DNA from 2 places in the Paenibacillus sp. JT22N12 genome. Region 2 is predicted to be linked to the other one. Evidence: predicted binding sites of a transcription regulator. Region 2 holds the regulator's gene; the other holds the start of a gene.
What was found. Region 2 encodes NrdR, which represses ribonucleotide reductase genes. Its sites were predicted from a motif close to AACACNATATATNGTGTT; they were not measured.
Positions count from the first base shown of each region.

Region 1: nrdI (class Ib ribonucleoside-diphosphate reductase assembly flavoprotein NrdI) is a predicted target of NrdR. The motif match lies at 1,808-1,825, and genes of this name have one in related genera.

Region 1 is NZ_JBWDNU010000009.1:271,505-278,504, forward strand. Features, by position in the region: gene nrdE (class 1b ribonucleoside-diphosphate reductase subunit alpha) at 1-1,380, opposite strand, end outside; gene nrdI (class Ib ribonucleoside-diphosphate reductase assembly flavoprotein NrdI) at 1,367-1,726, opposite strand; gene AC0YOA_RS27610 (ABC transporter substrate-binding protein) at 2,123-3,604, opposite strand; gene AC0YOA_RS27615 (carbohydrate ABC transporter permease) at 3,922-4,794, opposite strand; gene AC0YOA_RS27620 (carbohydrate ABC transporter permease) at 4,797-5,723, opposite strand; gene AC0YOA_RS27625 (response regulator transcription factor) at 5,822-7,000, opposite strand, start outside.
Region 2 is NZ_JBWDNU010000014.1:29,750-36,749, reverse strand. Features, by position in the region: gene AC0YOA_RS31800 (endo-1,4-beta-xylanase) at 1-913, opposite strand, end outside; gene AC0YOA_RS31795 (hypothetical protein) at 1,050-1,433, opposite strand; partial or broken gene AC0YOA_RS31790 (sugar ABC transporter permease) at 1,584-1,952, opposite strand; tRNA gene AC0YOA_RS31785 (tRNA-Ala) at 3,530-3,602, opposite strand; gene nrdR (transcriptional regulator NrdR) at 3,651-4,121, opposite strand; gene AC0YOA_RS31775 (alpha/beta-type small acid-soluble spore protein) at 4,230-4,448, shown strand; gene AC0YOA_RS31770 (lytic transglycosylase domain-containing protein) at 4,516-5,094, opposite strand; gene coaE (dephospho-CoA kinase) at 5,094-5,690, opposite strand; gene ytaF (sporulation membrane protein YtaF) at 5,714-6,406, opposite strand; gene mutM (DNA-formamidopyrimidine glycosylase) at 6,543-7,000, opposite strand, start outside.

The sequences.
Region 1 (7,000 bases), on a different contig from region 2:
CATCGCTCCGAGCCCGACGGCATGAAGCTCGTTATTGGCTTTGGCAACGCCGGGCGCATTGGGTACACGCGACATATCGCTGACTGCTGTCAGGGCGGTCATGCCTTCATACACGGATTCCCTGATTTTCTTCTGCTCCATCACATTGACGATGTTAAGGGAAGCCAGATTGCAGCAGATATCGCGGCGGATCAGATCCGGCTGGCCGTAGTCGCCGATCTCCGATACCTCCTGGAGCTGAAAAATCTCCGTGCACAGGTTGGACATTTTCACAGTGCCGATATCCTTCAGCGCATGATTCTTGTTGGCATTGGATTTGTTCATTATATACGGATAGCCGGATTCCAGCTGGATTGTCGCAATTTTGACAAGCATGTCGCGCGCGCTCATGACCACTTTTTTCTTCACACGGTCGTCCGCAAGCAGCTGATCGTACATCTCATCCAGATCGATATCGTCCAGATGCTGGCCATAGGCCTGATAGACGGTGTGGGGCGCGAACACATGAAGAGGCTGGTTCTGCTCAGCCAGCGTGTAGAAGCGGTTCGGTACAATCAGCCCAATGGAAAGGGTCTTGATCCGGTTCTTCTCATCGGCGTTGATTTTCTTGCAATCCAGAAACTCCAGCACATCCCAGCCGAAAATATTATAATAGGCCGCTCCCGAGCCCTTGCGCTGACCCATCTGATCCGCATAGGAGAATGCATCCTCCATCAGCTTCAGAATCGGCATAATCCCTTTGGCGGCGCCTTCAACCCCTTTGATTGACTCCCCGCGTCCCCGAAGCTTGGACAAGTTGACCGCAACGCCGCCGCCGATTTTGGACAGCTGCATGCAGGTTCCAAGGCCGTAGTTGATCGAATTAAGAGAATCGTCAACCTCCATTAGGAAGCAGGACACCAGCTCGCCCCGGCGGCTTTTGCCCGCATTAAGGAAAGTTGGCGTAGCCGGTTGAAGGCGCTGCTCCATCATGGAGCGGGTGAGCATTCTGGCGACTTCCGCGTTTCCCTGCGCAAGATGGAGCGCCGTAATACTGACCCGGTCCGGGTAATGCTCCAGATATTTGGATTGATCATTGGTCTTGAGCGCATAATCCGTATAGAATTTGGACGCCGCCATATAGGATTGAAATTCAAAGCCGTACTGCTGCGCTGTCTCATAGACAGATTCGATTTCTTCCAAGGTGTAGCGGTCATAGACATTCTCGTAATAATCGTTGGCGATCATATAATCGATTTTTTGCTTCGTGCCGGAGAACGTCTCGCTCCTGCTGTGAACATCGTCCATAAACTCGGCAACAGCCTCATGATCCTTCTCCAGCTTGAAAAAGCCGTCTTCATTTCTTTGCATCAATTGATTATTCAGTTCAATGTACCGCAAACATGCTCACCGCTCTCCGAAAATATTCAACATCCGTTGACGTACCTGACAGCTCAAATTTGCTGATGACCGGGACAGCGAATAACTGGGCGATCCGGTCTGCGCTTTTGGCGAATCCTTCTCCCCAATTCCGGTTGCCGCTCGCAGAAACACCTTTCAGATAACTGTAATTATTTTTCAAAAATTCCAGTACCCTATCCGGTACCTGACCAAATCCTGTTGTATAGGTTACGAGCACGAACGGCTCCCGTATCGCTGAGCTTCCTTCGATTCGTACCGCCCTCATCGCTAACTTGTCTATGAATCTGCCGACATTGCCCGTGCGTGAATCATAAGCAATCAACAAATGCGCCAACTCCTGACCTGAGGAATTTCCAATTTTTCTTTTCAGCAACTTCATCTATATATAGTTGGTAAGATTGAATATATATCAATATATTGTGTATGTCAATGAGTCTCCAGGTAATATTCAATGGATTCATCCAGGCTTTCATACGACAAAAAACCCCTGAACCGTTACGTTCAGGGGGCTGCAGGGGATTTTCCGTTTCTACTAAATAAAATTATTTCATGACAGGCAGCTTCTTCATGATGAGCATTGCCGCCTCTGCCAAGCCTGCGTAATCGGCAGCTTCAGAATTGTGTCGGCGGTTTGCCGTTCATGAGTCCTTTTTCCAGCTCTGTTCCAGTTAAAAACCTCCAAACCCACATGAGAAATGGATCTGGAGGCTGTGTATGGCGTTTATTGCGCTTTGATTTTATAGAAATATTTGGTCTGCGCATCCTTGGCGGCGGCATCGAGCTGCGCCTTCAAGTCTGTGCCCTTCTTGGAGAATACCTCTTGAATGACATTGGTCATCGTTCCGTAATATTCCTGCGTATTGTACTGCGCTTCCGGCAGACCATCAAGCAATTTATTTGACTCCTCATTATATTTGTACACATTGTCGTGTTTGTCGAAAATTGCTTGCACCTTCTTGCCATAGTCCGAGTCGGCGCCAAAATAGTTCATTTGCGGCGGTATGAAGAACTTGCCTTCTGTTTTACGCGCTTGAATGTCGGTTTCAACCGATTTGAGCCAATCATCGGAGAAATAATCAAAGGTAATATAGCGGAACGCCATCTCCTGCTCGTCTTTGGTCGCATTCGGGTTGATGACCAGATAGTCACCGCCCAGAATCCCGTAATGCTTGCCGCCCGCTTCTGCTGCCGGCATCGGATAAGTGAGCACATCCTCCTGCTTCATGTTCCCTTGATTCAAGGCCTGCTCAATCGGTCCTTCTGCTCCTGCAATAACCATTGCCGTGCGCCCTTGTGCAAAAGCCCCTACAGCATCGCCCCAGCCCAGTGCCCAGTCCTGCGGAATGGCATTGGCTTCCCAGCGGAGCTTGTTATAGAACTCCAGCGCTTTTAAGCCCGCTTCGGAGTTAAACGCCGCTGTTACTTTGCCGTCTGCAATCGTTTGGATCTCGCCGCCCGCCTCGAACAGGAAATTCGTCCAGTTCCAGCCGGCCTCATTGCCTTTGCCCATCGGCGCGATGCCGGAGATGCCTTTCTTCGTATCGGATGCCGCCTTGGCCGTGCTGAGCATATCGTCCCATGTCCAGTCATAGGAAGGAACGGCCACGCCCTTGTCATCCAGCAGCTTTTTGTTAATAACGGTGCTGGTCACATACCCTTTTTGAGTAACGCCGTACACTTTGCCGTCAATCAGGAATTGATTTTGCAGGATCGGATTGATTTGATCCTTGAATTCATAATTATTCCACAGCTCCGTAATATCAGCAGCCCAGCCGCGCTCGACGAGGAATTTGGCTTCCGTCGCGAAGGTATTGAAGAAGGTAGGCGCTTCGTTGGCCGCCATTTTGATGCCGATCTCATCGGTGCTGTAATGCCAGTCGCTTTTCTCAACGGTTACATTCGGATATTTCTCGGTGAAACGCTTGATCTTGTCGTCTTCAAGCTTCCGGTTCTCCACCTGGTCAGGCAGCGGGTAGTAGACGCTGATCGTGATTTTCTTCGTCGAGATGTCCTCTTCCGCCGGCGGCGTATTATTGGCTGCTGCGCCGTTGTCATTGGCAGCTGCCGGCGGGTCCTCAGCCGGTGTGTTAGCCGGCGCATTGGCGGCCGTGTCGTTGTTCTTGCTGTTGTCCGTGCCGCCGCAGGCAGCCAGCAGCGCACTGAAAACCATCATACATACAAGGATAAGACTTAACTTGCGCATTGAAGCTCCCCTTCTTCCGCATAAATTTTATTTGAAATAGAAGAAAGTATACCGTGGCCTATACTCTGCTTCTATTTCACCGGAATGAAACGAGCCCCGCCTTCATAAGGACGGCGTCAGCCGTTTCACCTTGACCTTATAGAATTTATAAGCTTCACGCCTATAATTTCCTATAAGGCTTGAGGGAAGAAACTAACTTTGCCGCCAAAGAACGGCGAAGTTAGTTTCTTCTTACCTCTTAATCTTAATGGAGGCGGCTTCATACTGACGATGTGTATTCCTATTCTCATCGTGTGCAGCTTTACGCTCTCGCCATCCTATCCCTTGATGCCGCCCAGCTGCAGGCCGCGCATTATAAAACGCTGGAAAGTAAGAAATACAACCATCGGCGGCAGCATAATCATCGCCAGTATCGCGAATTTGATATTCAAATCCAGTCTCTTCGCATTAATGACATATTTGTATATGGCCGTCGCCAGCGGGCGCGTCTGATCGCTGTGCATGACAAGCGAAGGCCAGAACCAGTCGTTCCAGGCATTGGAGAACACGAAGATCGCCAGCGTCGAGAAGATCGGAACCGACAGCGGCAGCGCGATCCGCAGGAAGCATTTGACCTCCGATGCGCCGTCTATCCTTGCCGCTTCGAACATTTCCATCGAGATGCTGTCGAAGAAGCTCTTGAGCAGCAGCAGATAGAAGGCATTGGCCCCCGCTGGCAGCCAGAAAGCGAAGAAGGTATTAATCAGCCCCAAATCCTTCAGATTCAGAAAATTCGGGATGATATAAGTCGTCGGCGGAATGAACAAGGTAATCAGGAAGAAAAATGTAATCCCGCGCTGATAGGGCACGTTCAGCCTCGACAGGCTGAATGACGCCAAGCCGAGAACCAGCACGGTAACAATCATATTTCCGGCGAAAATCGCCATTGTATTCCGCAGGAATATCGGCAGATCGATAAAATCCCAGGCTTTCTGGAAATTGCCCCAGCTGTACTTCTCAGGCAGGAAATGCGGGGGAAAGGCATAGACCTCTTCATTGCTCTTGAGCGCATTAAAGAAAGTCACGGCGATCGGGTACAGCATACTGAACACCATTATGAGAATGACGAGAATCATAAGACCGTAGTAGATTTTGTTCGATGTTTTCTTCAAGTCATAGACGGATAGAATGCCGCGGTCATAGCTCTTCATGGCTAGTTGCCCTCCCTGCGCTGAAATCGGTATTGAACGACCGCAAGGCTGCTAAGAGCAAGGAACATGAGCACGCCCAATGCGGCAGCCACCCCGTAATCCAGCCTGGTTGTGGCATACTTTACAATAAGCAGCGCATAGGTGAGCGTTGCGTTGTTAGGTCCGCCGTCCAGCATGGCAAGCTGGGATTGCAGCCCCTGCGAGGTCGCGATCAGCTGCAGAATCAGCATCAGGACGATCAGGTTGCGGATGGAGGGCAGCGTAATATAGCGAATCCGGTTCCATACCCCGGCGCCGTCAATTTCAGCCGCTTCGTACCAGTCGCGCGGAATGCTGAGCACCGCCGCCAGATAAATCAGCATGGCTGAGCCGAACTGCTGCCACGACTCCATAATAACGAGAGAGATCATCGACCATCTGGTATCGGTCAGGAAGGCGATCTGGTCCGCCCCCGCCTGGGAAAGCGTCGCATTGATCGGCCCAACCGGATCATAGAACCAGCGCCATAATCCATAGAGCACGACAACAGGAAGAACGTTGGGCAGATAGGCCGCAACGCGCGCAAACCCCTGAAACTTCTTCAGCTCCGATATCGCAATGGCAAACAGGATCGGAATCCAGTAGCCGATCAGAAGCCCCAGGAGCATATAGTAAAGCGTATTTTTGACGGCCTTCCCTACATCCGGATTTTGAAAGACGGTCTTATAGTTTGCAAGTCCGATAAACTCCGTGCCATTCACAAAATCAACATGCTGAAAGCTGTAAACGAACCCTTTTATAATCGGCATCCACAGAAAAGCGATGAATATAAGCGCCGCCGGTAAAATAAAAAGGTAGCCCCACATATTTTTGCGCAGCAATTTGCAGATTCCGGATTTATGGACACCCTGTGGGCCGTCCGCCTGTATGGGCACCGTTGTTTGACTCATCCTAGTCTCCCTCATTCCTTCTCTATGCGTGATAATTAAATTGTAATGAAGGAGAGCAGGACTGAACATGTGCAGTTCTATCTGAATGATGGGCGATTTTACTTCTTCAGCTCGCTTGGGCTCATGCCGAAATATTTCTTGAATATTTTGCTGAAATGCTCCGGCGATTCGTAGCCCACCTGCTCGGATATTTCATAGCGGCGCAAATCCGTTGTGGTCAGCAGCCTGCGGCTTTCTTCCATCCGGAGCTTGATTACATATTCCCAGAGATTGAATCCGGTTTTCTTCTTGAACAAATAGCTCAAATAATTGGGGCTGACGTGATTCCTCTGGGCCACCTCATGCAGCGTGAGCCCCTTCTGTGCATAGTTATGGTCAATATAGCTCTTGGCCCGGTCCACGATGACATTATTCTGGGCATTAAGCTCATCCGCTGTCGGTTCCTGCGCGGCATACCGGCTCCAATCGAAATCCCCATAATAAAACACATAATGATCCGGATGATCCGCATGCCGCAGCAGCGCCCTGCGGGCCTGCTCCTTAAGCGTAGTCAAAAATTCCGTTCCCTTGAGAATCTGACTGATTCCGACCACACAGGAAAGACGCAAATACTTGTGAAGATTGAAATGCAGGCTTCGTCCGATCATATCGAGCTGATTGATTTTATCGACATTAATTTCTTCTGCTTTCTTCCCGTCCCATTGAATCATCACCGTAACTTCCTGATCGTCCGAAGAGAAGATCACATGATTCCATTCCTCTCCCATCAGCTCATAGATGATGTTAAGCGCGGCATACTGAAGCAGCTCGCTGTCTTTAGGCAATAATTGCTGCTTTCTAATCCCGGAGGGCAGATTCAGGTTAACGACAATGATTGAATAATGAGGCCCGTACAGGGAGATGCCGTAACGCTGCGCAAGCGCATCAAGGATCGCCTGCTGATCGCCGGCTCCCCCCAGCAGCTGCCCCAGCAGTCCATCTTTCTCCGGTGCCGGCTCCTCCATGCGGAACTGCTCGCGAAGCTCGGACATGACGGCTTCCGAGGCTGCAGCGGGCTTGTTCATCTTCAGCAGCACATTGCGGACGGAGTCCAGAAACTGCTCGCTGTTCAGCGGCTTGATCAGATAGTCCTTTGCCCCCAGCTTAATGGCCCTTTGGGCATATTGGAACGTTTCATGGGCGGATACAATAATCGTCTGCACCCATGGCTTGATCAGCTTGGCCTCGTGCATCAGCTCGATTCCGTTCATCGCGCCCATCTGGATATCCGTAACCAG
Region 2 (7,000 bases):
TGATGTTGGCGACAAGAAGCATGCCGGTTTCTGCGGGACGGCCGGTCTCGCCATGGAGCTCAAGAATGAAGTTCGAGGAATTGCCTGTTGAGGCGTTAATGCTGTGGTGAGCCATCAACCAGGATTCACCGTTGTAGCTGCCAACCCAGTCGGGGTTAAGGTTGTTGTACTCGTAATCCCTGAGGTAGCTATCGAGGTCAGAGTTGGTATTTCTGATTCTCCACCTCATGAATTTGCCCTGCGCGCTCTTGGGATAGTACACATCAAACTCAATAGTTGCGCCAGCGGGGACATTTACAGCGGGGGACAACGGAGATACAATGCTTATTCCGCCGAACGTGCTTTCTCCGTTATGGACGTAATTGATCTGGAGCACATCAGCTTTGCCTTCGGAATCTGCAAAAGGATACGGAATCATTTTGTATGTGCCACCAGCAAAGTCGGCGGGGACACGGTTGTCAAGCGGGGTTCTTGAGGTCCAGACATTGGTGGGCGCAGTAATTTCTACAGGTATTTTACCAGGACCCGGATCAAGACGGAAATAGGGATCTGAACCGTCCGCTTTGATCTTTCCAGTGAAATTCACTATTGCGTCTTCAAGGCTGGCTATGGCTTCGCCGGCGGGAGTGAGCGCATTGCGCGCGAACTCAAGCGCGTTATCAAGATCTTCGAGTTCGTCGGCGTACACCCAGGGGAAAGCTTTGTTCACATCGGATCCGTCGTCAGTGTGGCTAATCTGGAGCGGGAATTCCTCGTTGCCGGCTTTTAAAGCTTCGGCTTGTGCAATGAGGTCGTTCAGTTCAAGTGTCAGTTCGCCTTCGGCCGCAGCGGGCGGTACGGGAGCAAACGCGAATAAGGAGAGCAGCATGATGACTAAGAGGATGCGGGAGATTAAGAGTTTTTCACCTTTCATCTTAGTTTTGCTCCTTTTCTTAAGGCGACCTCTAAAATCTCGTTTTAGAGTCGCCCAATTTTAGATTTCGGAATTTTTTACAACTTCACCGATAAAAATGTTGTTTTGGTTGAAGATTTTGCGGTTTTTTGATGAATTAACCATCAATCGTGAAACATTTATAGACCGGATCGGAAGCGTTCGCCGCAATATTCAGCGCATTGTCGTCGTTGCTGACATATTTTAAACATGCAATAGTCAAAGTAGTTGAACAGCAGATTCTTGGCCGCATCATTATCCAGCGTCTTCGGAACGTATCTACGTATTGGAACGTCTGGCCATCGGTACCGTTCAGCAGTCTGACGATATTTTCAGGATTGGCCATCCAATCCAAGTATTTTACGATTTCCTCCGCGCGCTGGCTCGTTTTCGGCACAATGATGTAAATTTCATTTGGTGTGTACGCAGGTTTTGGAGTTTTGCCGCGGGCATCCTGGAATAGATCGATCAAAGTTAATTTCCCGCTCCGATTGTTCTTCATGAATTCCCGCGATATAGCCCATATACACCGGCTCATTCGTGTTTGTCGTAGCAGCGCCGACCTGGCCGTTCACCATGTTCTTCTGGAACTGATTCGTATCTTTGCCGATGCTGAGCGGGAAGTCCTTATCGATTAATCCTTCGTTGAATTAAGGAAGATGTTTACGCTTCCGGTATTGGTGGCCAGGAGCTGGATGGCCATACCGCCGATCACAACCCACGAGATGAAGTGGGGCAAATAAATCATGGTCTGGGCGGTCTTCTTGAACCACTTGACTCTAAGCTCGTTCAACAGCAGCGCCAAAACGATAGGAACCGGAAATCCGACGATCAGATCGAGCAAATTCAATACAAAAGTATTTCGAAGCGTATCAGGGAAAGCGTCCATTCGAAATATTTCGCGAAAGGCATCCCACCCGATCCAGGGGCTTTCCCATACCCCTTTGAAAACGTTGTAATCCTTGAATGCGACAATGACCCCAAGCATTGGAACGTATTTGAAAGTAATGAAATAGACCATCGGCAACAGAACGAGCAAGTACAATTACCAGTTGTTCGTTACGGTTCCGAAGCGGTTGCCGCGCCTAAAGCGAACCGTCTGGGTCGTCTTCGTCGTGAGCTGTAATGCATCCCTCCTAATCGTTGGTTTGTTTAATTAGATGGCTGCGATCTCTGACACCGATAGCTTAACATCACCAGACCAGTAAAAAAACTAACAATAATCTGGTGGTTAACATGAAATATTTTCGCGGTTATTCGAGTCAATTAACATATTTCCTGGGCTTAACATATTTCCTGGGCTTAACACTTGCTCCCTGTAGCGCAAAAAAGCCTTAGCATTCAGCGGATTCTAAGGCGTTAAGCAGAGAATATTCAGCAAATGGAGCCGTCTGGGACTTACAAGCTCCCGTAAAGGTTCCGATATTATCCCGGCGGCAGATCGAACATTTTCTTGAAGGCGCGATGAAATGAAATGACGTGCGTATAACCAACCTGCTCGGCGATATACTGAACTGGCACATCCATGCGCTTCGCAAGCTCGAACGGATCTTAAGAAGGATAATCTATAAACTTGTCTCCGAGCTCTTCCTTAAACAAGCAAGCTTCTTATACCTTTAGGACTTATACCGAATAGATCGCTGACTTGATTTAATGACAGGTTGGGTCGTTATAATGCTGATCGATGTAGGACTTGATCTGAAATTTTACTTGTTCCTTGACGCCCTGGCCGGGTTACCGCAACCTGTGCACCTAAACTAACTGCCTTGGCAAATTCCTTCTCTAATGTTTCAACTTTATATCCGATGATCCACTCGTTTGCTAGTTTTTTTCTGTCCCATTCCTCCAAGATGACATCAATTTGCTCTCCTTTGTTCCAATCTCAATTCTAGCCCGATTCCCATCACTCATGCGCTTCATTTCCCAATCAAACACTTGCTGATAAAATTGACTTACTTGGATCATTTCCTAGCCTCACTTCATCCCCTTCCTGCTTTCCTATCCCCGTAAAAGCCCCAGTTTGCACCCAAACAGAAAACACAGTACCTTGTGGATCCTGTAACGTCGCCATCCGTTTGTTCACATGGTTCATTAAGTATTTTCCCTGCCGAAAACGCAAAAAACGCGCACACTCATTCATTAGAGTGTGCGCGTTTGCGCTTAAAATTATGGTGGAGCCTAGGGGGATGTATGAATCTTTGATTATATGACTGACGAAGTGATCTCGAAGGAGACTTCTAGCAAGTAGATTCAGACGCCGTACTCCTCCGCTTTTGCTCCGTCCGTGCGGGCGAACCATTTGGGGTTCATTTCCCCCTAGGCAATCCATACAAAAAAACGCCACCACGTTATGTGGTGACGTTCTTTTTGTATGGAGCCTAGGGGGATGCAGCGTGCCTCTGCATCCCGATCAAGGGATGTATGAATCCTGATTATAGGCTGACGAAGCTTATTCTTCGGGGACTTCTAGCGGTAGATTCAGACGCCGTGCTCCTCCGCATACGCTCCGTCCGCGCGGGCGAACCATTAGGGGTTCATCTCCCCTAGGCAATCCATACAAAAAACGCCACCACTTCATGTGGTGACGTTCTCTTTGTATGGAGCCTAGGGGGATCGAACCCCTGACCTCATCGCTGCCAGCGATGCGCTCTCCCAGCTGAGCTAAGGCCCCGTGAATCATGGCGACAAGTAAGATCATAGCACAGGAAAGTTGTACCTGTCAATCGTTTTTCTTGCTGCCATTGGAGAGCAAACTGTTTAGCTCCTTCATGAACATGTCGATATCTTTGAACTGCCGATATACCGAGGCGAAACGCACATAAGCTACCTCGTCCACGGGATACAGCTGCATCATCACCAGTTCGCCGATTTCGCGGCTTTGGACTTCGGCCTGCGCTGTCGTACGCAGCTCTTTCTCGGCCTCGGATACAATCACTTCAAGCTTCTCAACCGGCACGGGACGCTTCTCGCAGGCCCGGATAAGACCGCGCAAAATCTTGTCGCGGTTGAACTCTTCTCGGCTGCCGTCTTTTTTGACGACAATCAGCGGGGTTTCTTCAATCATCTCGAACGTTGTGAATCTTCGGGTGCATTTCTCGCATTCGCGGCGGCGGCGGATCGACTTGTTGTCGTTCGCAGGTCTGGAATCCAATACTTTGGTTCCCGCGTAATCGCAATACGGACATTTCATCGGATTTGTTGACCCCCATCTTTGAAAAAGAATTTCCATACGTTTCCTGTAATGAAACTCGTGCAATCGCACATAATACTTGTACCAACCGCAAGGAGGTGAAAGACAATGAGTTCAAACCGCAGCAGCAACCAACTGGTTGTACCACAAGCCAATGCAGCGCTCGACCAAATGAAATATGAAGTCGCGCAAGAGCTGGGTATTACGATCCCACAAGACGGTTACTATGGTAACATGGCTACGCGTGACGCTGGCTCCCTTGGGGGTTACATCACTCGTAAACTGGTACAAATCGCCGAGCAATCCATCGCAGGTCAGTTTAAATAAGGTTCACAGGATTTATAATGGAAGCTTTGGCAGCCGCCCTCAGGGGCGGATTGCCAAGGCTTCCTTATTATTTTGCCGCAAATTCAGGGTAAAGCTTCTTGTATTTATTATAATAATAAATGACGCGCTGTACATAGTGGCGGGTTTCCCCATATGGAAGCTTGTCCACCGTCTCCAGCTTGCCATCCCATGTTCCCTCCGACATCCATCGGTTTACTGTCCCCGGTCCCGCATTGTAAGCCGCAACAACGGCATACGTGTTGCCCTTGAACTGCTGCAGAAGCGAGTTCAGATACCAGGAGCCAATTTCAATGCTGATGTCAGCGCGGCTGGCAATTGCATCTTGGGTAACATTGGAGAATTTCCCCTTTTCCACAATCCAGTTGGCCGTATCCGGCATCAGCTGCATCATACCTATGGCACCTTTCTTCGATACCTTATTATTGCTGAAATTCGTCTCCACCCTTATAATAGCAGCCACCAGATGCGGGTCCAGCCCATAGTTGACAGAACTGATCTTAATGTCGGATTGGTAATGGATCGGATACATCCAGCGGTTCATCCAGTCGGATTTCAGATACAGCAGTACCAGCACCGCAATAATCAGAAGCAGCAGTACACGTTTTCTAAATATCTTCCTCACCATCACGAAAGTCCTTGCTCACGCCAAAATTGTTCAATTTGCGCCTCTGTGTTTTCAAGAGAACCGCTATTGTCTATTACGAAATCCGCAAGCTTCCTCTTCTCTTCTATATCCATCTGCAGCCCAATGCGCTGCTCCGCTTGCTCAGCTGTCATGGAGTTGCGTGCCATCAGCCTCTCCATCTGCAGGCGGCGCGGTATATATACGACAATGATTCCCCTGTACAGGGAAGCTTGTCCCGTCTCATACAAAAGCGGAATATCGGCTACAATCAGTCCGCCTGGGTTCTCCAGCTCAAAGGCATTCATTCGCGACCACATGGTCGCCCGGATCGCCGGATGCAGAATACCCTCAAGCTCGTCCAGCTTCTCTCGATTGCCGAAGACGATCTTCCCAAGCTCTCCCCTGTTCATCGTTCCATCCGCATTCAATACGGCCTGCCCGAATACAGCCGTAATTTGCGCCAGCGCGGGCTCGCCGGGAAGCACAACTTCCCGGGCAACCTGGTCGGCATCGACAATTTTCGCTCCCCGTGCGGACAGCATGGCGGATACCGTGCTTTTGCCGCAAGCGATACCGCCTGTTAATCCAACTATCATACCTTCACCTCATAATGCCCCTTTTATAACAACCGCAAAATCCCCATCATAATCAGCATAATCCCCGGTAATACCGATAGTGCGCGCATTCCCCGCCAAGCTGCAAAACGAAACCCCAGCCGCATCCCGGCAAGCAGGAACAGTCCGCTGGTGGTTGAAATGATAAATGCCGTCAACAACGGCGACAAGCCGACCATGGCTGCGCCAAGTCCCGCTCCGAAGCTGTCGATCGAGAGGGCGAAGCCGAGCAGCACAGCCTCTGACGCCGAAATAATACCGGAGCGGTCCACATCCGCAATTTGCGGCGTCCGCAAAATTTGAATCACGATCCCCAGGCGCTTCCATTCCAGCAGCAGCACAGGCACAGCCGGCGTAAGTCCATTCATTTCCGCTGCCGAATTGGGTGGTTCAGGCTCTTCCGGAACGCTTTCCTTGGCTTCCTTGCGTCTTCTCCATAATTGAAACAGAGCCCAGCAGCCGATGACCATCAACAAACTTGCGCCGATCCACTTGGCCGTCAGCGGCGACAGATGGCCGGTCAGCATGGAGCCGATCTGCATGGACAGCCAGACAACAAAACCCGAACAGAGAGAAATGATGACAATGGATACGACCGGTATCCGAATCCGTCGTAATCCGTACGTTACACCAACGCCGAAACCGTCCAGACTGACGGCAAAAGCAAGCAGCAATAATGAAACGACATGTGCCAGCAACCGATGTCCCTCCCATAACGGCGACTGCTTTAAGCTTGCCCCTGACCGCCAAACCATCGGCTTGGAAGCAGGTAAGCTGTGCATTCGCCCATTAACATGAACGGTACATCATATGCGGTTTCTCCCCAGTCGTGCCTTATTTGCGCGAAAGCTTGCCCGCTTTGGACAGCCTGGGTACAGGCTGGCAGCTCGTACAGATATGGGTGCCTCTGCCCCCTACCACAAGCTTCTCGATAAACTGTCCGCAGCGGCTGCAGGGTTCATTCTTCCGGCCGTATACGAGCAGCTCATGCTGAAACATTCCCATCTCGCCTTGTCCGTTCACATAAGACTTGATGGAGGAGCCGCCCGCTTCGACAGCCCGCCCCAAGGTGGCGATGATCGCTTGATGCAAGCGCGCCCATTCAGCAGGTTTGATGGAATCCGCTGTCCGCTCGGGATGAATACCCGCCGTGAACAGCGCCTCATCTACATATATATTGCCAAGCCCCACGACATATTCCTGGTTCAGCAGCAGCGGCTTTATTTTGGTCGTCCGTTTAGCCAGTTTCTTCTTGAAAGCCTGCAGCGTAAAAGCATCATCAAGCGGCTCCA